DNA from 4 places in the Xanthobacter sediminis genome. Region 4 is predicted to be linked to each of the others. Evidence: predicted binding sites of a transcription regulator. Region 4 holds the regulator's gene; each other region holds the start of a gene.
What was found. Region 4 encodes LexA, which represses DNA repair genes until DNA is damaged. Its sites were predicted from a motif close to TGTTCNNNNTGTGTTCNG; they were not measured.
Positions count from the first base shown of each region.

Region 1: a site for LexA is predicted at 3,045-3,062, ahead of V5F61_RS18955 (ImuA family protein). Genes of this name have one in related genera too.
Region 2: a site for LexA is predicted at 2,760-2,777, ahead of dinB (DNA polymerase IV). Genes of this name have one in related genera too.
Region 3: a site for LexA is predicted at 2,511-2,528, ahead of uvrA (excinuclease ABC subunit UvrA). Genes of this name have one in related genera too.

Region 1 is NZ_JBAFWH010000021.1:16,743-22,066, reverse strand. It holds gene V5F61_RS18970 (hypothetical protein) at 1-548, shown strand, start outside; gene V5F61_RS18965 (TIGR02391 family protein) at 556-1,353, shown strand; gene V5F61_RS18960 (hypothetical protein) at 1,350-2,960, shown strand; gene V5F61_RS18955 (ImuA family protein) at 3,099-3,851, shown strand; gene V5F61_RS18950 (Y-family DNA polymerase) at 3,766-5,286, shown strand; gene V5F61_RS18945 (error-prone DNA polymerase) at 5,283-5,324, shown strand, end outside.
Region 2 is NZ_JBAFWH010000036.1:7,184-12,507, forward strand. It holds gene V5F61_RS20845 (DUF736 domain-containing protein) at 408-707, shown strand; partial or broken gene V5F61_RS20850 (DUF736 family protein) at 843-992, opposite strand; gene dinB (DNA polymerase IV) at 1,547-2,665, opposite strand; gene V5F61_RS20860 (hypothetical protein) at 2,928-4,010, shown strand; gene V5F61_RS20865 (nucleotidyltransferase family protein) at 4,010-4,918, shown strand; gene V5F61_RS20870 (hypothetical protein) at 4,919-5,119, shown strand; partial or broken gene V5F61_RS20875 (restriction endonuclease) at 5,198-5,324, shown strand, end outside.
Region 3 is NZ_JBAFWH010000002.1:220,366-225,689, reverse strand. It holds gene gyrA (DNA gyrase subunit A) at 1-1,490, opposite strand, end outside; gene ssb (single-stranded DNA-binding protein) at 1,698-2,249, opposite strand; gene uvrA (excinuclease ABC subunit UvrA) at 2,751-5,324, shown strand, end outside.
Region 4 is NZ_JBAFWH010000006.1:245,007-250,330, forward strand. It holds gene V5F61_RS10655 (DUF2147 domain-containing protein) at 1-301, shown strand, start outside; gene moaC (cyclic pyranopterin monophosphate synthase MoaC) at 420-899, shown strand; gene V5F61_RS10665 (molybdopterin molybdotransferase MoeA) at 932-2,146, shown strand; gene lexA (transcriptional repressor LexA) at 2,316-3,029, shown strand; gene V5F61_RS10675 (ComEC/Rec2 family competence protein) at 3,173-5,324, opposite strand, start outside.

The sequences.
Region 1 (5,324 bases), on a different contig from region 4:
ACGCTACGCACGCTCTGCAAACGGCCTTCGCACGTGGCCTTGCGCGTGATGGATATGTTTTGACGTGGGACGACTACGGGCCGAACGCGTCCATCCGCGCGGCGCTGCCCGGCGACATCCACCTCCCCCAAACGGACGACGAGGTGCATCAGCTTCTCAAGTCATTCGGCTTCACAACTCCTCTCGGTCATCTCGAACAGGCGATCGAAGCGCATACCCGCGGCGATTGGGCGGCTTGCAACAGCCAGCTCCGGACCTTCCTGGAAAGTCTGTTCGACGACATCGCGCGCAACGTGCGACCACAGGAAGCGGGTCAACGGCCCAGCTCAGAAAACCGGCGCGCTTTGCTCGCTGAGATTGGCTTCCTTGCCACGGATCGCAACGAGTGGACCCAAGACGGCAAGAACTACGTCAACGGCCTCTTCAAAATGCTCCACACGGAGGGTTCGCATCCGGGCCTCTCGGATGAAGACCACAGCACCTTCCGCCTGCATGTCGTTCTTGTCACCGCCAGGACCTTCCTGCGGCGACTCGCCTATGGTCAGTGAGCCCGATATGGCGTTCTTTTCACAAGATCAGTTGGAAGCGATCGCCGGCGCGCTTGGCGACACTGCAGAAGGCCTGACCGGGCCGGAGATCGAGCACCTGCTTGGGTCGTGCAAGATTGCCGATCCGGGACCTATGACGAAGCGCGTCCGTATCTATAACGCCTTCGCAGGATGCCAGAATACCAAACGCAACCGCACCAATATCCTTGAGTTCATCCGGCTCGCCATGAAGCCGGCGCGTTACAGCCGCGAGCCGCACCGCTATGAGCCTATGCGGGCTCGCCTAAACCTAGCGTTGGCATTCGCAGGACTTGTGGTCGATGAGTCCGGCGAGCTGAAATCGGCGGATGTCGCCCAGACCCTACCTGAGGCTCAGCGGCGCGCGCGCGACTTGCGAGCAGACCTTGAAGGTCGCGGTGTGCACCCGGACGTCCTGAAATTCTGCCGCGCCGAGCTTCTCGCCGACAATTACTTTCATGCGGTGCAAGAAGCGGTCAAAAGCGTCGCTGATAAGATGCGATCGCGGACAGGGCTCTCCGATGACGGCGCTACGCTCGTCGATCGGACACTTGCCGGGAGTCCGCCGATGCTTGCGATCAACCCGCTATCCACCGCAAGCGAGCGGAGTGAGCAAAGCGGGTTCGCAAATCTGGTCCGTGGCACCTTCGGCATGTTCCGCAACCCCACTGCACATGAGGCGCGCATCCATTGGGCTATGTCCAAAGAAGATGCCGAAGACCTGCTCACAATCGTGTCGCTCATCCACCGCCGGCTCGATGCCGCCCATATGCCGGCGCGCACATGACCACGAAGGGCGCCGACGGCGGACAAGACGATGACCCCGAGCTGGAATCCGATCGGATCGGCCGCATCGGCGAGCGCCATTTTGAGCTGCTCTGCGAACGCGCCGGGCTCTTCTGCAACAAGAGTACCGTCGACATTATGGGCTGGGACTTCATCGTGGAGTTCCCAATGGGATCAGGCGGACAATCGTCGCTACCGCTCGATCGGCGCCAGACCAATGCCGCCCGGGTCCAACTGAAGTCGACGCTCGGCCGCACCGGAAACCGCATCCGACTCAGCCTGTCCGCCATTGATCGCCTCGCCAAGGATCCTCGGCCGGCGCTGGTCATCGTCTTCCGAATGCGGGCCGATGGTGAAATCCAGTCGGCTTACCTCGTCCATCTCATCGGCAACGAACTCGCCCGGGTGCTCAAGCGATTGCGATTGGCGGAGGCTCGAAAAGCGCACGACATCAATCATGTCGACATCAGCTATGACTATGAGAAAGTCGGACAGCGTTTCGAGCCGACCGCCGCCGGCCTCTCGTCGGCCTTGTCGGCCGCCTGCGGACAAGATCCAGGCGCCTATACCGCGAAGAAGCAGCGTCAGCTCGATGAACTCGGCTATGAGAACGGCCAGTTCGAAGCCGAGGCGCTACTCCAGATCGAGGGGCCGGAGCATTTCGCCAACCTGCTGCTCGGTCTTGCGCCCCTAAAACCGCACCGCTTGCGTGTCTACGATAGCCGCTTCGGCATCCGCCTTCCGTATCAAGGCACGCTATTTGACGACATCGAGGAACTTCGACTGACGCCGCCGTCGCTCGGATCATGCGAGATCGCGATCCGAGGCCCCGGGTTCGCGCAGGCGGCGCGGTTCGATGGCGAGATGTTCATCGGTCCGCCGATCCTCGAACCGCATGGACCCGAACTGCTCGTCCGCAGCCGGGACTTCATCATTCGGCTCACCCCTCCCGCGCTCAGGTTCGAAAGCGTCGGCTCCATCGACGATTTGGAATACACGCTCGAAGAGTGGGCGGAACTACTGCGCGGCCTGACGCTCATGGCATCCGAGCGATCGACGCTAACCATTTCTGGGAACAGCCGGATCCCCCCGATTACCTTCCCAGTCAATGAACCGCTCACAGGCCCATATCTCGACGAGGTGCCACTCATCTCGACCTTCGTGGATGGTTGGCTGCGCTTGCTAACCAACGCCGGCCTGCGCTCGACCGAGCGCTTCAAATTCGATGCGTTCTGGGCGGCCAATGACGCACGTATGGTTGTGGACATCCTGCTCAATCCTCGCCCGGACGCGCGATTCGAGTTCCAAAGCCTCGACGTCGAGGAGAGTGGGCCCCCACCCGCAGGCCTCTACTTCAACAGCATGTCATTCGCCGGTACGAGCATCAGCTTCAGCGCCAAGGTCTTCTTCGAGGAGACCGACGACGTCGAATGGCGGTATCGCTCAACGCGGTTTGAAGCTTTCGATGTTCGCCCGGTCGTCGACGACCTCGAGGAATATGGGCTCGATCAGGCTGCCGCCGCCGACCTAAAGCTCATCATCGACCCGCGCAACATCACCATGACGCCGCGTGCCGACGCTAACGGCGCCTTGCCCAAACAAGGCTGAACGGCCGCTATCAACAGCTTGAGGCGCGTGCGCCGCTGGTCCTTTGACGGCGCAGAATCGACCTTGACTCTCGCAGCTGAAATCTAGAACAAATAGGGAACATGATGACGAACCCCTATCCGGAGGTAAACTGGGAGCGTGCGGCCCGAGCCCGCCATAGAGTCTTTGCGCGCGCAGATCGAGAAGATCGAAGGCAGAAGCCGGCGTGCCAAATCGGTTCTCCCGTTTGGGATTGCCGACGTCGACTCACGACTCCCGGGTGGCGGGTTGGCGCTCGGCGCGCTGCATGAGATCGCCGGCGGTGGGAATGGCGCGGTCGATGGCGCCGCAGCAGCCTTGTTCAGCGCGGGCGTCGCGGCTCGAACCAAGGGCAAGATCCTCTGGTGTATCACCCGTCCGGACCTGTTCGCGCCGGCGATCGCTCAGGCAGGTCTTGCGTCCGATCGCGTAATCTATCTCGAAGCCGGTGATGACAAGACCGTGCTGGCCTGCATGGAGGAAGGGCTGCGCCATGGTGGCCTCGGGGCGGTTCTCGGTGAGGTGGCGCGGCTTTCCATGACAGCCTCGCGCCGCCTGCAGTTGGCGGCCGAGGGAAGCGGATCGATCGGGATCGCGCTGCGGCGTTGGCGACGACAGACCGAGGCCACTGATTTCGGCCAACCCACCGCCGCGATGACACGCTGGCGCGTGTCTATGGTGCCATCGACACCCCTACCTGTTCCGGGCGTAGGGCGTGCCCGCTGGCTGGTCGAACTGATCCGCGCACGCGCGGGCGAGAGTGCAGATTTCGAGTTGGAGGCGTGCGATGACACGGGTCGTCTCGCTCTTCCTGCCGAGTTGGTCCACCGACCGGCTCCGGCGGAAGGCTGGCGACGCGGCGCCTCCGGCTGAGGCGCCGCTCGTCCTGATTGGCCGGGAAGGAAACAGGCGGGTGGTGCTGGCGGCGAATGCCGCTGCAGTGGCCGCCAGCCTTCGCCCCGGCATGCCTGTGACCAAGGCTCAGGTTCTGGTGCCAGACCTCATCGTGCAAGATGCCGAGCCGGCAGCCGATGTGGAGGCACTTGACCGGCTAGCCACCTGGCTCCTGCGCTACGCGCCTGTCGTGGCCCCTGATTCTCCAGACGGGATCATCATCGACTCGACCGGAGCCGATCACCTTCACGGCGGCGAAACCGCCATGCTGGAGGGCCTGATCGGAAGGCTGGCCATGTCCGGCATCGCCGCTCGCGGCGCGATCGCCGACAGTTGGGGCGCGGCCCACGCCTTGGCCCGGTTTGCAGCCCGCCCGACGATGATCGCTCCTGAACGTCATGATGCATCGCTGTTGGAACCGCTTCCGCTGGCCGCGCTGCGTATCGACGCTTCGATCGTCGCGGCGCTGCGGACGCTCGGCTTCGAAACCATCGGCGATATCCTCGCGCAGCCGCGCGCGCCGCTCACCCTGCGCTTCGGTCCATCGATCGGCCGTCGTATCGATCAAGCGCTTGGCGACCTGTCAGAGCCGATCGATCCGGTTCGACCCGCCGACCTGATCGAAGTGCGCCGGTCGTTCGCGGAACCGATCGGCGCGGCGGAGACCATCGCCCGCTACATCGCCAAGCTCGTCGATCAGCTATGCGACCGCCTCGAGGCAGCTGGTCTCGGCGCACGACGCCTCGACCTCATCTGCCACCGTGTCGACAGTCGCTCACAGGCGGTCCGGGTTGGAATGGCGACGCCGGTCCGGGATGCAAAGCGCCTGACGCGCCTCCTATGCGACAAAATCGAGACGATCGAGCCCGGCTTCGGGATCGAGGTGATGACGCTTGCGGCCAGCGTCGCTGAGCCGATCGAGCGTCGGCAGACCGTCAGTTCGTTGATCGAGGAGAGTGTGCCGGACGTCTCGGACCTGATCGATACGCTTATGAACCGGGTGGGTGAGCAGGCGCTCTATCGGCTGGCGCCGGTTGCGAGCGACGTTCCGGAACGCTCCGTTGGCCGCATTCCGGCGATGGCCGCCGATACGGGCGCAGCATGGCCCGGCCATTGGCCGCGCCCCTCGCGTCTGCTGGCCCATCCGGAGCAGGTCGAGACTGTAGCGCTCTTGCCTGATCATCCGCCCGTTTCATTCACCTGGCGCGGCGTGCGTCGCCGACTGCGCCGGGGTGATGGACCGGAGCGCGTGTTCGGAGAGTGGTGGAAACGCGACGCCGAATTGGTCGCCGTCCGAGACTATTTTCGGGTCGAGGACGACGCCGGCGAACGCTACTGGCTTTATCGTGCCGGTGACGGCGAAGACACGGCGACGGGGTCGCACCGCTGGTTCATCCACGGGGTCTTCGGATGAGCTCACCTCGCTACGTCGAACTGCAGGTCGCCTCACAC
Region 2 (5,324 bases), on a different contig from region 4:
TGGGGTGGGGCATGTGTCGTTGGGCCGGAGGCAGGTGGCCGTGACCATGGGAGGGTGACGCACCGGCGGCGCTGAGCATGCTGATGAGGCGCCGACCGCCAGTGTCGTCCTCTGCCGATCATGCGGCGAAGCCCCCCGGCGGCCTCTCTTCTGGGCTGGTCTGGCGCCGGCCCGGCCTTGGCCTGCAACGGCTCCGCCGACCTTCTTCCCCTGACCGCAAGCGGTCATTCCTCGCGGGACAACAAGCTCGGCTGCCGCCGTCCTGCGCTGCCGCTGCGGCCCCAAGAACCACCCCATCGCGCAAGCGCGCCGGGGACCCCGGTGGGTGCAGCCGTCCGGTCCGTCGCCTCTCGACCGCCATCGAGGCCGCATCGGGCGGCTTCGGGCAAAGCTCAGGAGATACGACAATGGCTCAGATCGGCACCTTCACCCGCGACGAGAACGGCGCCTACGCCGGCACGATCAAGACCCTCACCCTCAACGTCAAGGCCACCATCAAGCCCTGCGACCGCGACAACGACAAGGCGCCCGACTATCGCGTCACCGCCAACGGCGTCGAGTTCGGCGCCGGCTGGAGCCGGACCGCCCGCGAGACAGGCGCCGAATACCTCTCGCTCAAGCTCGACGATCCGTCCTTCACGGCGCCGGTCTATGCCTCCCTGGTCCAGGGCGACAAGAGCGAGCACAAGCTCATCTGGTCGCGATGACCGGCCAAGGGCGCTCCGCTTCCCGCGGGGCGCCCGCCTTCCACCCTCGCAATTATGCGGAGCAGAACCCCGCCAAAATCGGCGCCAACACAGACCTCACAGGCCAGTACTCTGCATAATCCCGCTCTCCGCATAATCGACGGCGCCGGCGTAGATGCGGAAGTGCGGGCCCTTCTCGGTGGGGGTCTCGACGCGGATGATCCGGGCCTTGGCGTTCAGGGCGAGCGTGCGAACCGTGCCGGTGAAGCCGTTGCTGCTGGAGGTGAAGGTGCCGATGGTCGCCATTGTCGTGTCCTTTTGAGGTTTCCGAGCCGCGCCCATCGCGGCCTCGATGGCAGTCGACGGACCGGAGGCGATCGGCCTGCACCCCGTAGGGGCCGCAACAGCGTGGAGGGCGGCCGAGCCGCGGCTTTCTTGTCTCGCGAGGAATGACAGCGCAGCCGGCAGGGGAAGAAAGTCGCGGCCGGCCGTTGCCGGCATCAAGAGCGAGGCGGCGCGCCAGCGCCGCCGGCCTTCGGTCAGACAAGCCCTATCGAGGACGACGTGGGCGGCACCCGCCAAACCACACCCCGGGACACGGCACCGGCCATCGCCACGCGCACCAGGCGATCACGCCGAATTCCGGCACCGTCGCCGCCCGGGACACCATGGCCCCTGCAAACATCCGAAGACTCCCGTCCAGTTCGCCCGCCCCAACGCTTCCTTCCGGAAGACGAGATGGCGCACAGCATCTGCAGCATGGAATTGGGCCGTTGCATCTAAGCGCGTGAAGGTCCGAAGCTGAGCCGCCCTCGCACGGCCTCGATCTATGGCCCACCATCCTCGCGGTTAGGTCGGCCTCAGGGGAGGGGCAGCTGTTCAACATCGGAACCGCCTGAAGCGGACACATCCAGCGTTGAGACTGTCACCCCGACCAGACGGATGCCCTTCCTAACGGGAAAAAGCGGTTCGAGAAGCACCCCGGCGATCCGCACGATGTCCTCCGCCCCCGTGAACGGCGACTGGACCGTCCGGCTTCGCGTCACTTGGCGGAAGTCGGCATATTTCACCTTCAGGGTCACGGTCCGGGCGCACAGGCCTTTCGCCTCGCAATGGCTCCAGACCTTAGCCGCCAGCGATGCGAGCTCGGGAGCTGCCGCCTCGAATGAAAATATGTCCGATTGGAATGTGTCCTCGGCTCCGATCGACTTGCGGGGCCGGTCAGCGACCACCGGCCGCTCGTCGATGCCGCGGGCGATGGAGAAATACCACGAGCCGGATTTGCCGAAGTGTTGCTGCAGGAAAGCGAGGGGTTTCGCCTTCAGGTCGGCTCCTGTGAGGATTCCGAGCGTTTCCATCTTGGCGGCGGTCGCGGGACCAACACCGTGGAATTTCTTCACGGATAGAGCTTCTACGAAGGCCGCGCCCGTCCGCGGCGTGATCACCGCCTGGCCGTTGGGCTTGTTCAGGTCGCTCGCCATTTTCGCGAGAAACTTGCAATAGGAAATCCCGGCCGACGCAATGAGCCCGGTGACCTCCTTGATCTTCGCCCGGATCATCGCGGCGATCTCGGTCGCGAGCGGCACGTGCTGCTTGTTGTCCGTTACGTCGAGATAGGCCTCGTCGAGCGACAGCGGCTCGATCAGCTCGGTGTGTTCGGCGAATATCTCGCGGATCTGCGCCGACACCGCACGATAGACCTCGAAGCGCGGCGGGACGAAAATAAATTCGGGACATTTGCGTCTCGCGGTGACCGACGGCATAGCTGAACGGACACCGAATGCTCTCGCCTCATAGCTCGCCGCGGCGACGACACCGCGCGCTGCCGCACCGCCAACGGCGACGGGCTTGCCGCGCAGTTCCGGGTTGTCGCGCTGCTCGACCGATGCATAGAACGCGTCCATGTCGACATGGATGATTTTCCGCTGAGCCGCCGACAATGTCGACGCAGCGATGATGCCCGCTGGCGAATTCAGCATCGAGCCGGCTGGCGGTTCAGTGGCTTCGGGCATGGGCCGCCATTTTGATCTCGCCTCGACCCGTCATGTTCGCGGCGCGAGCGCTCAAGGCACCCCGAACAAATAAGGAACATATCAGCGAATTCTCAGCGCAGCAAAGGCCCCGTGGAAACCGAACAGCCATTGCTCCTCCGGCGGATTCTCTATTTTCACCGTACAGTAAATATAGACAGAATTCCGAATATACGCTATTTACGCCATATTCACTGTGCAGAAAATGAATATGGAACATCGCACAATCGAGACGCTCATCGACGATTTGGCTGCGGCCGTGGCCGAGATTTCAGGTGTGCCGCCTCGCTTGGTTAGCGAGCGCGGAGGAGCTGAAACGAGTTATCGACCGGACGCCACCATCGACATCGAACACGACGGCCGGTCGTACCGTCTCGTCATTGAAGCGAAGCGGTCGCTGTTTCCGCGCGATGCCCGGGAGGCGATCTGGCAGCTCAGGAACTATCTCGCCCACTTCGATTCCGGCGGCCGGCCCGCCGTACCCCTGCTTATGGCCGAGAGCATCTCACCCGGAGCACGCCAACTTCTGCGTGACGAGCGCGTCGGCTACTTCGACGCCAGCGGGAGCCTCTTCATTCCCGCAAACGGGCTGTACCTGCGCGTCGATCGGCCGGCATCGCGCAGGCAAGCGCGTTCCCTCAACAATCTCTTCGCCGGCCGTCGCGCCAAGGCCCTCCATGCCGTCTGGGTTTTCAAAAGCGCTTGGTTCGGGGTTCATCAGATCGCCGAGCGCGCCGGGGTATCACCGGCAACGGCATCCGAAACCCTCATTGGGATCGAGCGCCGGGAATGGGTCGAGGTGCGAGGGGCGGGGCCTTCGAAAGAACGCCGCCTGGTCAATCCGCGCGCGCTCCTCGATGCCTGGGCGGCCTACCAATCATCGTCGAAACCGAAGGCCGTGCGGCACTTCTACGTGCGTTCAACGACGCCTCCCGACCTTCAGCGGCGAATTGAGCAGGCCAGCGAAGCGCACGATACACCCTATGAACTCACCGGCGTCACGGCGGGGCAGATTTACGCGCCCTATTTGTCGAACGTTTCGCAGGTGATCTGCCGCATACCGGCCAAAGCCGGCATGAAAGTAATGTTGGATTCCATCGATGCACGGCCGGTGCGGGACGGCTGGAATCTCGGCGTTCTCGAGGTTGCCCCCGACGAGGAACTGAGATTCCGCGAACGCATCGATGGGCTTTGGGTCGCGGACCCACTGCAAACCTATCTCGACCTTCTCCAGGCCGGCGGGCGCGCAAAGGAGCTGGCCCAACACCTACGCACCGAGAAACTGGATTCGTGATGGCAAAGCCGCAGTTCCTCATCGACTATAGCCCGGACGTCACGCGCGATTGCGAGCGCGTACTCGTCACGTTGTTCAGTGGCCTTGGGCCCTGGCGCGATTCCGTCTTCCTGGTCGGCGGGCTGACGCCGCGCTACCTCGTGACCGCGCGGCCGCCCGATGTTCCGGCGCATGCCGGCACCGGCGACATCGATATCGTCGTTGATCTCGCCGTCCTCGCCGACGTCGAGGCCTATCGCACGCTCGAGGAAAACCTCAAGCGCATGGGCTTCGAGCGGGCCGAGAATGACAAAGGTGTCAGGGTCAATTGGCGCTGGAGAGCGAAGACGGAGCATGGAGTCACGGTCATCCTCGAATTCTTGGCCGACGATCCCCAGCTGAAGGGTGGGGCACTGCAGGAGCTGCCGACCGAGGGAAATGTCTCGGCGGTGAACATCCCGCATGCCTCGCTCGTCTTCGATCTTCATGACCGGATGGAGGTCACGGCCGATCTCCTTGGCCAGAAGGGTCGGGCGACCGAAAGCATCCCGTACGCCAATATCGTCTCGTTCACCTGCCTGAAGGCGTTCGCGTTCGACCATCGCCGCGAAGGCAAGGACGCGCACGATCTCAGCTATTGCCTCGAACATGGTGATGGTGGCTTGGAAGGCGCCATCGCGAAGTTCCGAGAAGCTCTTGCCGGCAAGCACGGCGAAACCGTTCACGCGGCCCTCGCGCTTCTGCTGAAGCGGTTCTGCGACCCCAAACCTGATGAAGGCTATCTGCGTGAAGGGCCGGTTGCGGCCGCCCGCTTCGAGATCGAAGGGGACGACGAGGATCCCGAGGTTCGCGAGCAACGCGCATTGCGCCAGCGTGCGGTGAATGACGTGATTTCGCGATTGCTGCGCGAGTTGGGCCAGGGGGAATGAATGGAACAGCTGCGACCTGTCGAGTTGAAGCTCGTCGACGAGCTGTTCGGGATGAGCTCCGGCTATGTCCTCGACTTCACCAACAGCACCTTCGCGGAGTTCTTCCGACGGGAAGTCGGGATCGACATCTATGACAACGCCTACGCGATCAACGGGCGGAGCAAGGGCAAACACCTGCGTGCGTTCCTGATGATCGGCTAGCCGCGCGCAATCGCGCGGGCGCTGGCAGCGCTGTGGGAGTATCGAGAGACCGATCGCCTTGGGCGGAACGAGACCGAAATGGTGGCGAACGCACAGACGCGTCTTAGCGCAATCGTGGTGCGGCTCGGCGGCCCAGCGCTACCGAGCTATGAGCCCACTGCGTCCGCGGCAGAAACGAAGTCGCCGGCCGGGGCACGGCCGTTCC
Region 3 (5,324 bases), on a different contig from region 4:
CGCTCCCGGCTCGCCAGGATGTCCAGATAATCAGCGATCTCGGCAGCGAGCTTGTCGAGCTCGTCGGCAATCTCGTCCCGCCCGAGGGCGGTGAGGCGCTGCAGGCGCAGATCCAGAATGGCCCGGGCCTGCTCCAGCGAGAGGCGATAGGTGCCGTCCTCCTGCAGCTTGTGGCGCGGATCGGCGATCAGGGCGATGAGCGGCGCCATGTCCTTCGCCGGCCAGTCCCGTCCCATCAGCGCCTCGCGGGCGCTCGCGGGGTCCGGCGCGGTGCGAATGAGGCGGATCACCTCGTCGATGTTTGCAACGGCAATGGCGAGGCCCACCAGCACATGGGCGCGATCGCGCGCCTTGCGCAGCAGAAATTTGGTGCGCCGGCTCACCACCTCCTCGCGGAAGGCGATAAACGCGGTCAACGTGTCATGCAGTGTCAGCACGCCTGGCTTGCCGCCGGAAAGCGCCACCATGTTCACGCCGAAGGAGGTTTGAAGCAGCGTCTGACGATACAGGTTGTTCAGAACCACGTCCGCCTGCGCGTCGCGCTTGATCTCAATCACCACCCGCAGGCCGTCGCGGTCGCTTTCGTCGCGGATTTCGGAGATGCCCTCCACCCGCTTGTCCCGCACCAGCTCGGCGATCTTCTCGACCATAGTCGCCTTGTTCACCTGGTAGGGAATCTCAGTGACGATCAGCGCCTCGCGATCCTTGCGCAGACTCTCGATGGCGACCTTCGCCCGCATCAGGATGGAGCCGCGCCCGGTGAGATACGCCTGGCGGATGCCGCTGCGGCCGAGAATGAGCCCGCCAGTGGGGAAATCCGGCCCCGGCAGCAGATCCAGCAGCGCCTCTGGCTCCATGGAGGGATCGTCCATGAGCGCCACCGTGGCATCGATCACCTCCCCCAGATTGTGCGGAGGAATGTTGGTCGCCATGCCGACGGCGATGCCGCCCGCCCCGTTCACCAACAGGTTCGGGAACTTGGCGGGAAGGACACTCGGCTCCCGCTCGGTATTGTCGTAGTTTTCCTGGAAGTCGACAGTATCCTTATCAAGGTCGTCGAGCAGCGCGTTGGTGATCTTCTCGAGACGCACCTCGGTATAGCGCATGGCCGCCGGCGCATCGCCATCCACCGAGCCGAAATTGCCCTGACCGTCCACCAGCGGCACCCGCATGGCGAAATCCTGAGCCATGCGCACCAGCGCATCATAGACCGACTGGTCGCCGTGAGGATGATACTTACCGATGACGTCGCCGACCACGCGGGCAGACTTGCGATACTGCTTGTTCCACTCGTAGCCATTCTCATGCATCGAGAACAGGATGCGCCGATGCACCGGCTTCAGACCATCGCGCACGTCGGGCAACGCGCGCGCGACGATGACGCTCATGGCATAGTCGAGATAGGAGCGCGACAGCTCCTCGGTGATGGAAACCGGCGTGATGTCCGAAGGCAGCTCGCTGCCGGGCTTCGGCGTCTCGGGCTCAGCCAAAAGTCGATACTCTCGTGGTGATTTTCGCTACAGACTTTTAGCCGATTCACGCGCCCGACGCCAGCGAAACACCATCCCGAGAGTGATTTTTTACCCTTTAAATTCAGCTAGTTGCAGCAACCGCAGCCAGCACGGGAGAACATTCCGGCCCTTTTGTGTCGAAATGGCCGCCCGGCGCCGGAACGCCCGAGCGACCAAGGAGGAACCTCAGAACGGTATCTCGTCGTCGAGATCGTTGGAGGGCCGCCCACCACCCGAGCCGCCACCGGAGCCGGAGCCGCCACCGCCGGAGCGGCGAGAGCCACCTCCGCCGTAGCCACCACCATACCCGCCCCCGCCGCCACCCATGGGGCCCTGGGAACCGAAATCGGAACCGCCGCCGCCAAACTCCTCACCGCCCTCGCCGCCGACGCGGCCATCCAGCAGCGTCAGCTCGCCACGGAAGGGCCGCAACACCACCTCGGTCACGTAGACCTCCCGGCCATCCTTCTCGTACTTGCGGGTTTCGAGCTGGCCTTCGAGATAGACCTTCGAGCCTTTCTTCAGGAAACGCTCCGCCACATTGACGAGGTTCTCGTTGTAGATCGCGACCGTGTGCCACTCGGTGCGGTCCTTGCGCTCGCCGGAAGCCTTGTCGCGCCAGCTTTCCGAAGTGGCGATGCGCAGGTTGCAGACCCGGCCGCCGCTCTGGAACGTGCGGACTTCAGGATCGCGCCCCAGATTGCCGATCAGGATCACCTTGTTGACACTGCCGGCCATCGCCTTGCCTCCTGTTGTGCCTGCGCGCCATCGCACGCCTGTCTTGCCGCGCACCCTAGCCGGCACGCCGGGACATGCGAGGCCCAACCCGTGTTGTCCACCACAAAGACTCGACGCAGCTTAAAGCCGCGAAATGGGGGCCACGCCTGCCAGAGACCACAGCGCCAGCGGATGTTCTTGTTACGTTCTAGACGCTACACACCCGTGAGACAAGCGGCATTTTTCACCCAGTGTCCGAAATTTTGACTCGCGCGGCAGCAGAGTTCTCTATATGTTCCCTTCCGCAACGCACATACTTCACTAAGTTTGAGCCATGGCCATGAGCGAAACTCCCGAGGCGAAACGGATCCGCGCGGCATGGGCAAGCGGCACGCGCCCGCCCGGAGACGCTGCGATCTGTGCCGTTTGCCACGTGGCCCTCACCTGCGTCTCGCCAGTGGCGGGCGCCTCCCTGCCCTAAACATTTCGCGCCGGCCCCCCTGCCGCGCGTGGTTGGATTTCATGTCGGATCGCGCTTCTTCCCTCAGGGGCACGGCCCCCTCCGCAACGCCTGCTGCCGACACCACCGACCGGACAGCGGGGCGGCGGGACGCCCGCACGCTCTCCGTCCGTGGCGCGCGCGAGCACAATCTGAAGAACGTGGACCTGGACGTCCCGCGCGATGCGCTGGTGGTCTTCACCGGCCTGTCCGGCTCGGGCAAGAGTTCGCTCGCCTTCGATACCATCTATGCCGAGGGCCAGCGCCGCTATGTGGAAAGCCTTTCCGCATACGCCCGCCAGTTTCTGGAGATGATGCAGAAGCCGGACGTGGACCAGATCGACGGCCTCTCGCCCGCCATCTCCATCGAACAGAAGACCACCTCGAAGAATCCGCGCTCCACCGTGGGAACGGTGACCGAGATCTACGATTACATGCGCCTTCTGTGGGCGCGCACGGGCGTGCCCTATTCGCCAGCCACGGGCCTGCCCATCGAGAGCCAGACCGTGTCGCAGATGGTGGACCGCACCCTCGCGCTGCCCGAGGGCACGCGGCTTTTCCTGCTGGCACCCGTGGTGCGCGGGCGCAAAGGCGAGTACCGCAAGGAGCTCGCCGAATGGATGAAGAAGGGCTTCCAGCGGGTCAAGATCGACGGCACCTTCCACGAGATCGCGGACGCACCCGCCCTCGACAAGAAATTCAAGCATGACATCGACGTGGTGGTGGATCGCATCGTCGTACGCGCAGATCTCGCGCAGCGCCTCGCCGACAGCTTCGAGACCGCGCTTTCTCTCGCCGAGGGCATTGCCGTTGCCGAGTTCGCGGACGAGAAGGACGAAACCGGCGCGCCGCGGCGCATCCTGTTCTCGGAGAAGTTCGCGTGCCCCGTCTCCGGCTTCACCATTCCGGAGATCGAGCCGCGCCTGTTCTCCTTCAACAATCCGTTCGGAGCCTGCCCGGCCTGCGACGGCCTCGGCGTGGAGCAGACCATCGACGCCGACCTCGTGGTGCCCGACAGGATGCGCTCCTTGAAGCAGGGGGCGATCGCGCCCTGGGCGAAATCCACCTCGCCCTACTACGGGCAGACGCTGGACGCCCTCGCCCAGCACTACCACTTCAAGCTCAACGTGCCGTGGTGCGACCTGCCGCAGAAGGCACAAGACGTGCTGCTCTACGGCTCCGAAGGTGAAAAGGTCACCTTCTCCTACAACGACGGCATGCGCGCCTACGACACCGAGAAGGCCTTCGAAGGCGTGGTGCGCAACCTTGAGCGCCGCTGGAAGGAGACCGACAGCGACTGGGCGCGCGAGGAGATCTCCAAATACTTCTCCACAGTGCCGTGCTCGGCCTGTGGCGGCTACCGGCTGAAGCCGGAGGCGCTGGCTGTTAAGGTCGCGGGCAGGCACATTGGGCAGGTGGGCGAGCTTTCCGTGAAGGCCGCCGCGCGCTGGTTCGAGACGCTGCCGGGCGAGCTGACCGACAAGCAGAACGAGATCGCCGGGCGCATCCTGAAGGAGATCCGCGAGCGGCTGCGGTTCCTTTTGGACGTGGGCCTCGAGTATCTCACCCTGGCGCGCGCCTCCGGCACGCTCTCGGGCGGAGAGAGCCAGCGTATCCGGCTCGCCTCGCAGATCGGCTCCGGCCTCACCGGCGTGCTCTATGTGCTGGACGAGCCCTCCATCGGCCTCCACCAGCGTGATAACGCGCGCCTGCTGGAGACGCTCAAGCACCTGCGGGACCTCGGCAACACCGTGATCGTGGTGGAGCATGACGAGGACGCCATCCTCGCAGCCGACTATGTGGTGGATGTCGGACCCGGCGCCGGCATCCATGGCGGGCGAATCGTCTCCCAGGGCACGCCGGCAGAGATTCTCGCCGATCCCGCCTCGCTCACCGGACGCTATCTCTCCGGCGCGCTCAACGTCGGCGTACCGGCACGGCGGGCACCCGACCCCAAGCGGATGCTTCGCCTCGTCGGGGCGCGCGGCAACAATCTGAAGAATGTCACCGCCGAAATCCCGCTCGGCCTGTTCACTGCCATCACCGGTGTTTCCGGCGGCGGCAAGTCCACGCTGCTGCTGGAGACGCTCTACAAGGCGGTCGCCCGCCGCCTCAACAATGCCAGCGAGGCACCGGCGCCGTTCGACCGTCTGGAGGGGCTGGAGCACCTCGACAAGGTCATTGACATCGACCAGTCGCCCATTGGCCGCACCCCGCGTTCCAATCCCGCCACCTATACCGGGGCGTTCACGCCCATCCGCGAGTGGTTCGCCGGCCTGCCGGAAGCCAAGGCCCGCGGCTACGGGGCCGGGCGCTTCTCCTTCAATGTGAAGGGCGGGCGCTGCGAGGCGTGCCAGGGCGACGGCGTCATCAAGATCGAGATGCACTTCCTGCCGGACGTGTATGTCACCTGCGATGTCTGCAAGGGCAAGCGCTACAATCGCGAGACGCTGGAAGTCAGCTTCAAGAACAAGTCCATCGCCGATGTGCTCGACATGACGGTGGAGGAGGGCGCGCAATTCTTCAAGGCGGTGCCCTCCGTGCGCGAGAAGCTGGAAACGCTGGAGCGCGTGGGCCTCGACTATGTGAAGGTCGGC
Region 4 (5,324 bases):
CAAGTGTGGGGCGAGCCTGTGTGGCCGACTCGTCGCCTCCGAGGGGCTGAAGGCGGACCCGGCCCTGAAGGATGTCCACAACACCGACGCCGGCCTGCGCGGTCGCGCGCTGAAGGGCCTCACCATCCTCACCGGCTTTTCCGGCGGCCCCACCGAATGGACCGGTGGCAGCATCTACAATGCCGAGGACGGCAAGACCTATTCCGGCACCATCACCCTCGACGGCGACAACACGCTGAAGTTGAAGGGCTGCGTGATGGCGCCGCTCTGCAAGACGCAGACCTGGACCCGCCTGCACTGACGCACGGCCACGCTCCTCCCGCCGAGGGAGGAGCCTTCCGGCGCCCGGGAGGTGGACACGCCCGCCCGCCGGCCCCATCTTTCCGCTCCCGAAAGCGATTCCGGAGAGCGGCGCCCCGATGGCGAGCCTGACCCATCTCGACGACCAGGGCGCGGCGCGCATGGTGGACGTCTCCGAAAAGGCGGTCACGACCCGCGAGGCGGTGGCCGAGGGCCGCGTTTCCATGGCGCCCGCCACGCTCGACATGATCCTCGCCGGCAATGCCAAGAAAGGCGATGTGATGGGCGTCGCCCGCATCGCCGGCATCATGGCCGCCAAGCGCACCCATGAGCTCGTGCCGCTGTGCCATCCTTTGATGCTCTCGAAGGTCGAGGTGGCGATCGCACCCGATCCCGCCCTGCCCGGCCTCGTCGTCACAGCGCGGGTGAAGACCTCCGGCCAGACCGGCGTCGAGATGGAGGCGCTCACCGCCGTTTCGGTCGCGTGCCTCACCGTCTATGACATGGCCAAGGCCGTGGATCGCGGCATGCGCATAGAAGGCGTGCGGCTGTTGGAGAAATCCGGCGGGCGCAGCGGCCTGTGGCAGACCGAAGGCTGAACCCCGCCCCTGCAGAAGAGAGGAAGCGCGCCATGGCGCTGATGAGCGTTGAGGAGGCCATGAGCCGCGTGACCCACGAGGTCACCACCCTCTCAGTGGAGGACGTGCCGGTGGAGGTGGCCGCCGGCCGCGTCCTGGCCGCGGATCTGATCGCCCGCCGCACGCAGCCGCCAGCCGACATGTCGGCCATGGACGGTTATGCCGTGCGCGGCGCTGACATCGCGCGGACACCCGCGTCCCTCACGGTCATCGGCGAATCCGCCGCCGGCCGTCCCTTCGGCGGCAGCGTCGGCGCGGGGGAGGCCGTGCGTATCTTCACCGGCGCAGTGGTTCCCGAGGGGGCCGACACGGTGGTGATCCAGGAAAACACCACCCGCGAGGGTGATCGCGTGGCCACCACGGCGCCCACGGCCGCCCTGCGCAACGTGCGCAAGCGTGGGTGTGATTTCCAGGAAGGCGCGCCGGGCCTCACGGCCGGCCGGCGCCTCACCAGCCGCGACATCATGCTCGCCGCGGCCATGGACCATGCCTTCCTCCCGGTGGCGCGCCGGCCCCGCGTCGCCCTCATCCAGACCGGCGACGAGCTGGTGCTGCCCGGCCGCGGAACTGGCGCGCCGGGGGAAATCGTGGTTTCCAACGCCTTCGGGCTCGCCGCCCTCGCCACCCAGGCCGGCGCCGAGGTCACCGACCTCGGCCTCGTGGGCGACGACCTCGCCCACATTCGCGCCATCGTCGCGCGGGCATTGAGCGGCGCCTTCGACCTGGTGGTGTCCTCCGGCGGCGCCTCCGTGGGGGACCACGACCTCATGGCGCCGGCCCTGCGCGCCGAGGGCGTGGATCTCTATGTGCACAAGATCGCGCTCAGGCCTGGCAAGCCGCTGATGTACGGCAGCCGTGGCGCAGTCCGCGTGCTTGGCCTGCCCGGTAATCCGGTCTCCTCCCACGTCTGCGCGCTGCTGTTCCTTGAGCCCCTGGTCCGCGCCCTGCAAGGCGATGTGGCCGCGGGCGTGCACACCGCGCCGGCGCGCCTCGCCGTGGACGTGCCCGCCAATGACCAGCGGCGAGACTTCATGCGTGCCCACATGGAGCACGATGCCGACGGTTCCATCCGCGTGACGCCAGCCGTATCGCAGGACAGCGCCATGCTGAGCGTACTTTCCTCGGCCGACTGCCTGCTGGTCCGCGCACCGTTCGCAGCGGCGGCCAAGGCGGGCGATCCCTGCGAGATCATTCCGTTCCACGATTAGGCTACCGTTAACCACATCTTCACCCTTGCGGAACACAAAAGGAACAGATAGAAGCTGTTCATGATTTGTTTCGCATTATTTGCGACGCTGCCGCAGGCGGTCTTCCCGCTTTCGGAGGGATGACGACCCGCGCCGCAGTTGGCCGGCAGCACCGGAAACGGGGGGTGAGATGCTGACGCGCAAGCAATATGATCTGCTTCGCTTCATCCATGAGCGACTGAAGGAGACGGGGGTGCCCCCGTCCTTCGATGAGATGAAGGAAGCACTGGACCTGCGGTCCAAGTCCGGCATCCACCGTCTCATCACCGCTCTGGAGGAACGCGGCTTCATCCGCCGCCTGCCCAACCGGGCGCGGGCGCTGGAGGTCGTGCGGCTGCCGGACAGCGTCGCCCCGGGCCTCGCCACCCAGCGCAGCGGCGGACGCGGCTTTTCGCCCTCCGTGATCGAGGGGAGCCTCGGTAAGGTGCGCCCCCCGGCCGACGACGAGGAGGAAACCGGCCAGAGCGTCGTGGTGCCGGTCATGGGCCGCATCGCCGCGGGCACCCCCATCTCGGCCATTCAAAGCCGCAGCGCCACCTTGAACGTACCGCCGGAGATGCTCGGCCAGGGCGAGCATTTCGCCCTTGAGGTGCGCGGCGACAGCATGATCGAGGCCGGCATCCTGGACGGCGACACGGTGCTGATCCGCAAGTGTGACAGCGCGGACACGGGAGACATCGTCGTCGCCCTGGTGGACGAGGAGGAGGCCACCTTGAAGCGCCTGCGCAAGAAGGGCGCCTCCATTGCGCTGGAAGCCGCGAACCCCGCCTATGAAACGCGCATATTCGGGCCGGATCGCGTGCGCATCCAGGGCAGGCTCGTGGGGCTCATGCGGCGATACTGATATCTTGAGGCCGCGTTCACCAGGCCCGGGCCGTCGCGGGCGAACCCTCCTCCGGCCTCCTGCCAGGGACATGGCCAGGCGGCCTCCAGAAGCCACAGGATGTCGCCTTCGAGCACGGCTGTGGGCGGCGATTGAGGGGATGCTCATTCGCTGGCTGCGTCGTCGACCTCGGCGCCCCTGCTCCTCCCTTCCGGCATTCGGGGAGCAGCCGGCGGCGGCATCCAGGGGCGGTGGACCGCCGGATCACGGGCGGGCTGCTCGCGCAGAGCTCCCTGCTCCAGAAAGAAGGCAATCGTGCCGGTGCGCTCCAGCTCCTTCGGCGTCAGCACACGGGCGGGGCAGCCACGGGGCGGAGCTTCCTGCGTCACCACGATCTTCGCGTTCAGGCAATCTGCCGCAAGGCCCTCGGGCTTGCGGGAGACCGCGAGCGTTCCGCCTCCCGGCAGGGGGGCCACGCAGCCCAGGGGATCGCAGGTGAAACCGGCTTCGAGGGCTGTGCCGTTCACGGTGCGCCGCGCGCCCTCTTGCGCGAGCCACTGCTCCACCATCATTTTCTGGCCTTTCGCGCCGATGACCGACAGGCGCCCATCGGCGCTGCGCACGGCCACGGCTGCAGCGTTGGGCGCCACCAACACATCCGGCGCGGGTGGCGCGCCCGACACCAGGATCGCGACAGCCAGCGCAGGCACTGCGAGGAGACTCGGCAGCCCGCGCAGCAGACAGAGCGCGAGCAGCGCCATTGTGAACCAAAGAAGGGCCGCCGTGTTCACGGTGTAGATTCGCGCATCGGCTCCAGGCAACGCCGCGACCCGGTCGGACACCGCCACCATGATCTCGATGCCGGCTCCCATCACCGGCCATGCCAGCCCATCCCATCCGAACGGCATGAGCAGCACGCCGAGAAGGCCGAAGGGCATGACGAGCAGCGAAACGGCGGGCATCGCGACGAGATTTGCGAGCACTCCATACGGTGCGAAGCGCTGGAAATGGAAAGCGCCGTAAGGCCCGCTCGCGAAGCCGGCCACCAGCGCGGTCACCACGGTGCCGGCGACGAACACCAAAGGCAGCATGAGAATGCGCGCAGGCAGGCCCTCGGGCCGGGGCAAGGCGCGCAGGGGCTGCAACCGCTCATAGGCGGCCACCAGAGCCAGCGTGGCGGCGAAGGACATCTGCGGTCCCGGATCCAGGGCGGCTTCCGGCGTGAGGCCCAGGACCACCACGGCGGCCACGGCGATGGTTCGCAGGGTGAGCGCCCTGCGTCCGGCGAGAACACCTGCAAGCACCAGGCCCGTCATCACAAACGAGCGCTGCGCCGGAACGTCGTTTCCGGACAGCACGAGGTAGAAGGCGCTACCCGAGATCGCGAGCAGCGCAGCGGTGGCCTTGATGGGCCAACCCAGCGCCAAAGCCGGCACCAGCGCAAGCACGCCCCGCGCCAACGCGAACAGGGTGCCGGCCACGAGCGCCATATGGAGACCCGAGATGGAGAGGACGTGGGTGAGGCCCGACACACGCATGCTCTCCTCCACCTGCGGGAGAATCGCCGAGCGGTCCCCGGCGACCAGTGCCACAGCGATCTCCGCCGGCGTGCCGTGGAGCACGGCGCGGATGCGTGCACCAAGGGCGGCGCGGATATCGCCGACCAGGGCCGAGAGCCGGACCTGGATGGGAATTTCCACCGGTGCCGGGCTAAGCTTCGGTGGCCCGAGCCCGAAGCCCACGGCGTCGATGCCCTGGAACCATGTCGCTCGGCCGAAGTCGTGCGCCCCGGCCATGGCCGGGCCGAGAGGCGGCAGCAGCCGGACGAGCTGTGTGATGTGCGCCCCCACCTCGGGTGCGCTGCCGCGCTTCAGCGACAGGCGCACCAGGCGCGGCGGCGGACCCTCAATGCCACGGATCGGGCCCGGATCGAGCCGCAGCAAGATGCGATCACTGCCCACGCGCCGCTCCACGCGCTCCACATAGCCGGAGAGCCGGATCGGAAAGGCCGGCGGACTCGCCAGCGCCTCATGCATCATGAGGCTGGTGCGCACGCAGCCGGCCGAAAACCCGGTGGAAAAGGCACACAGGCCGGCGAGTATGGCGCAAAGCACGGCCTGCCGTCGCGCGGCCCATGTCGCAGCGGCAAGCGCGAGCGTCAGCGCCAGGGCCGCGGCGAGTGAGGGTTCGTGGGCAGCTCCGAAATAAGCGAGGATGCCGGTGGTGAAGGCTACCGGAAGCCACAGGACAAGGCGGCCGGATTCGGCCTCGACTGCGAGATCGGCGCGGAACCTCGCGGCGAATGCATGCCACAAT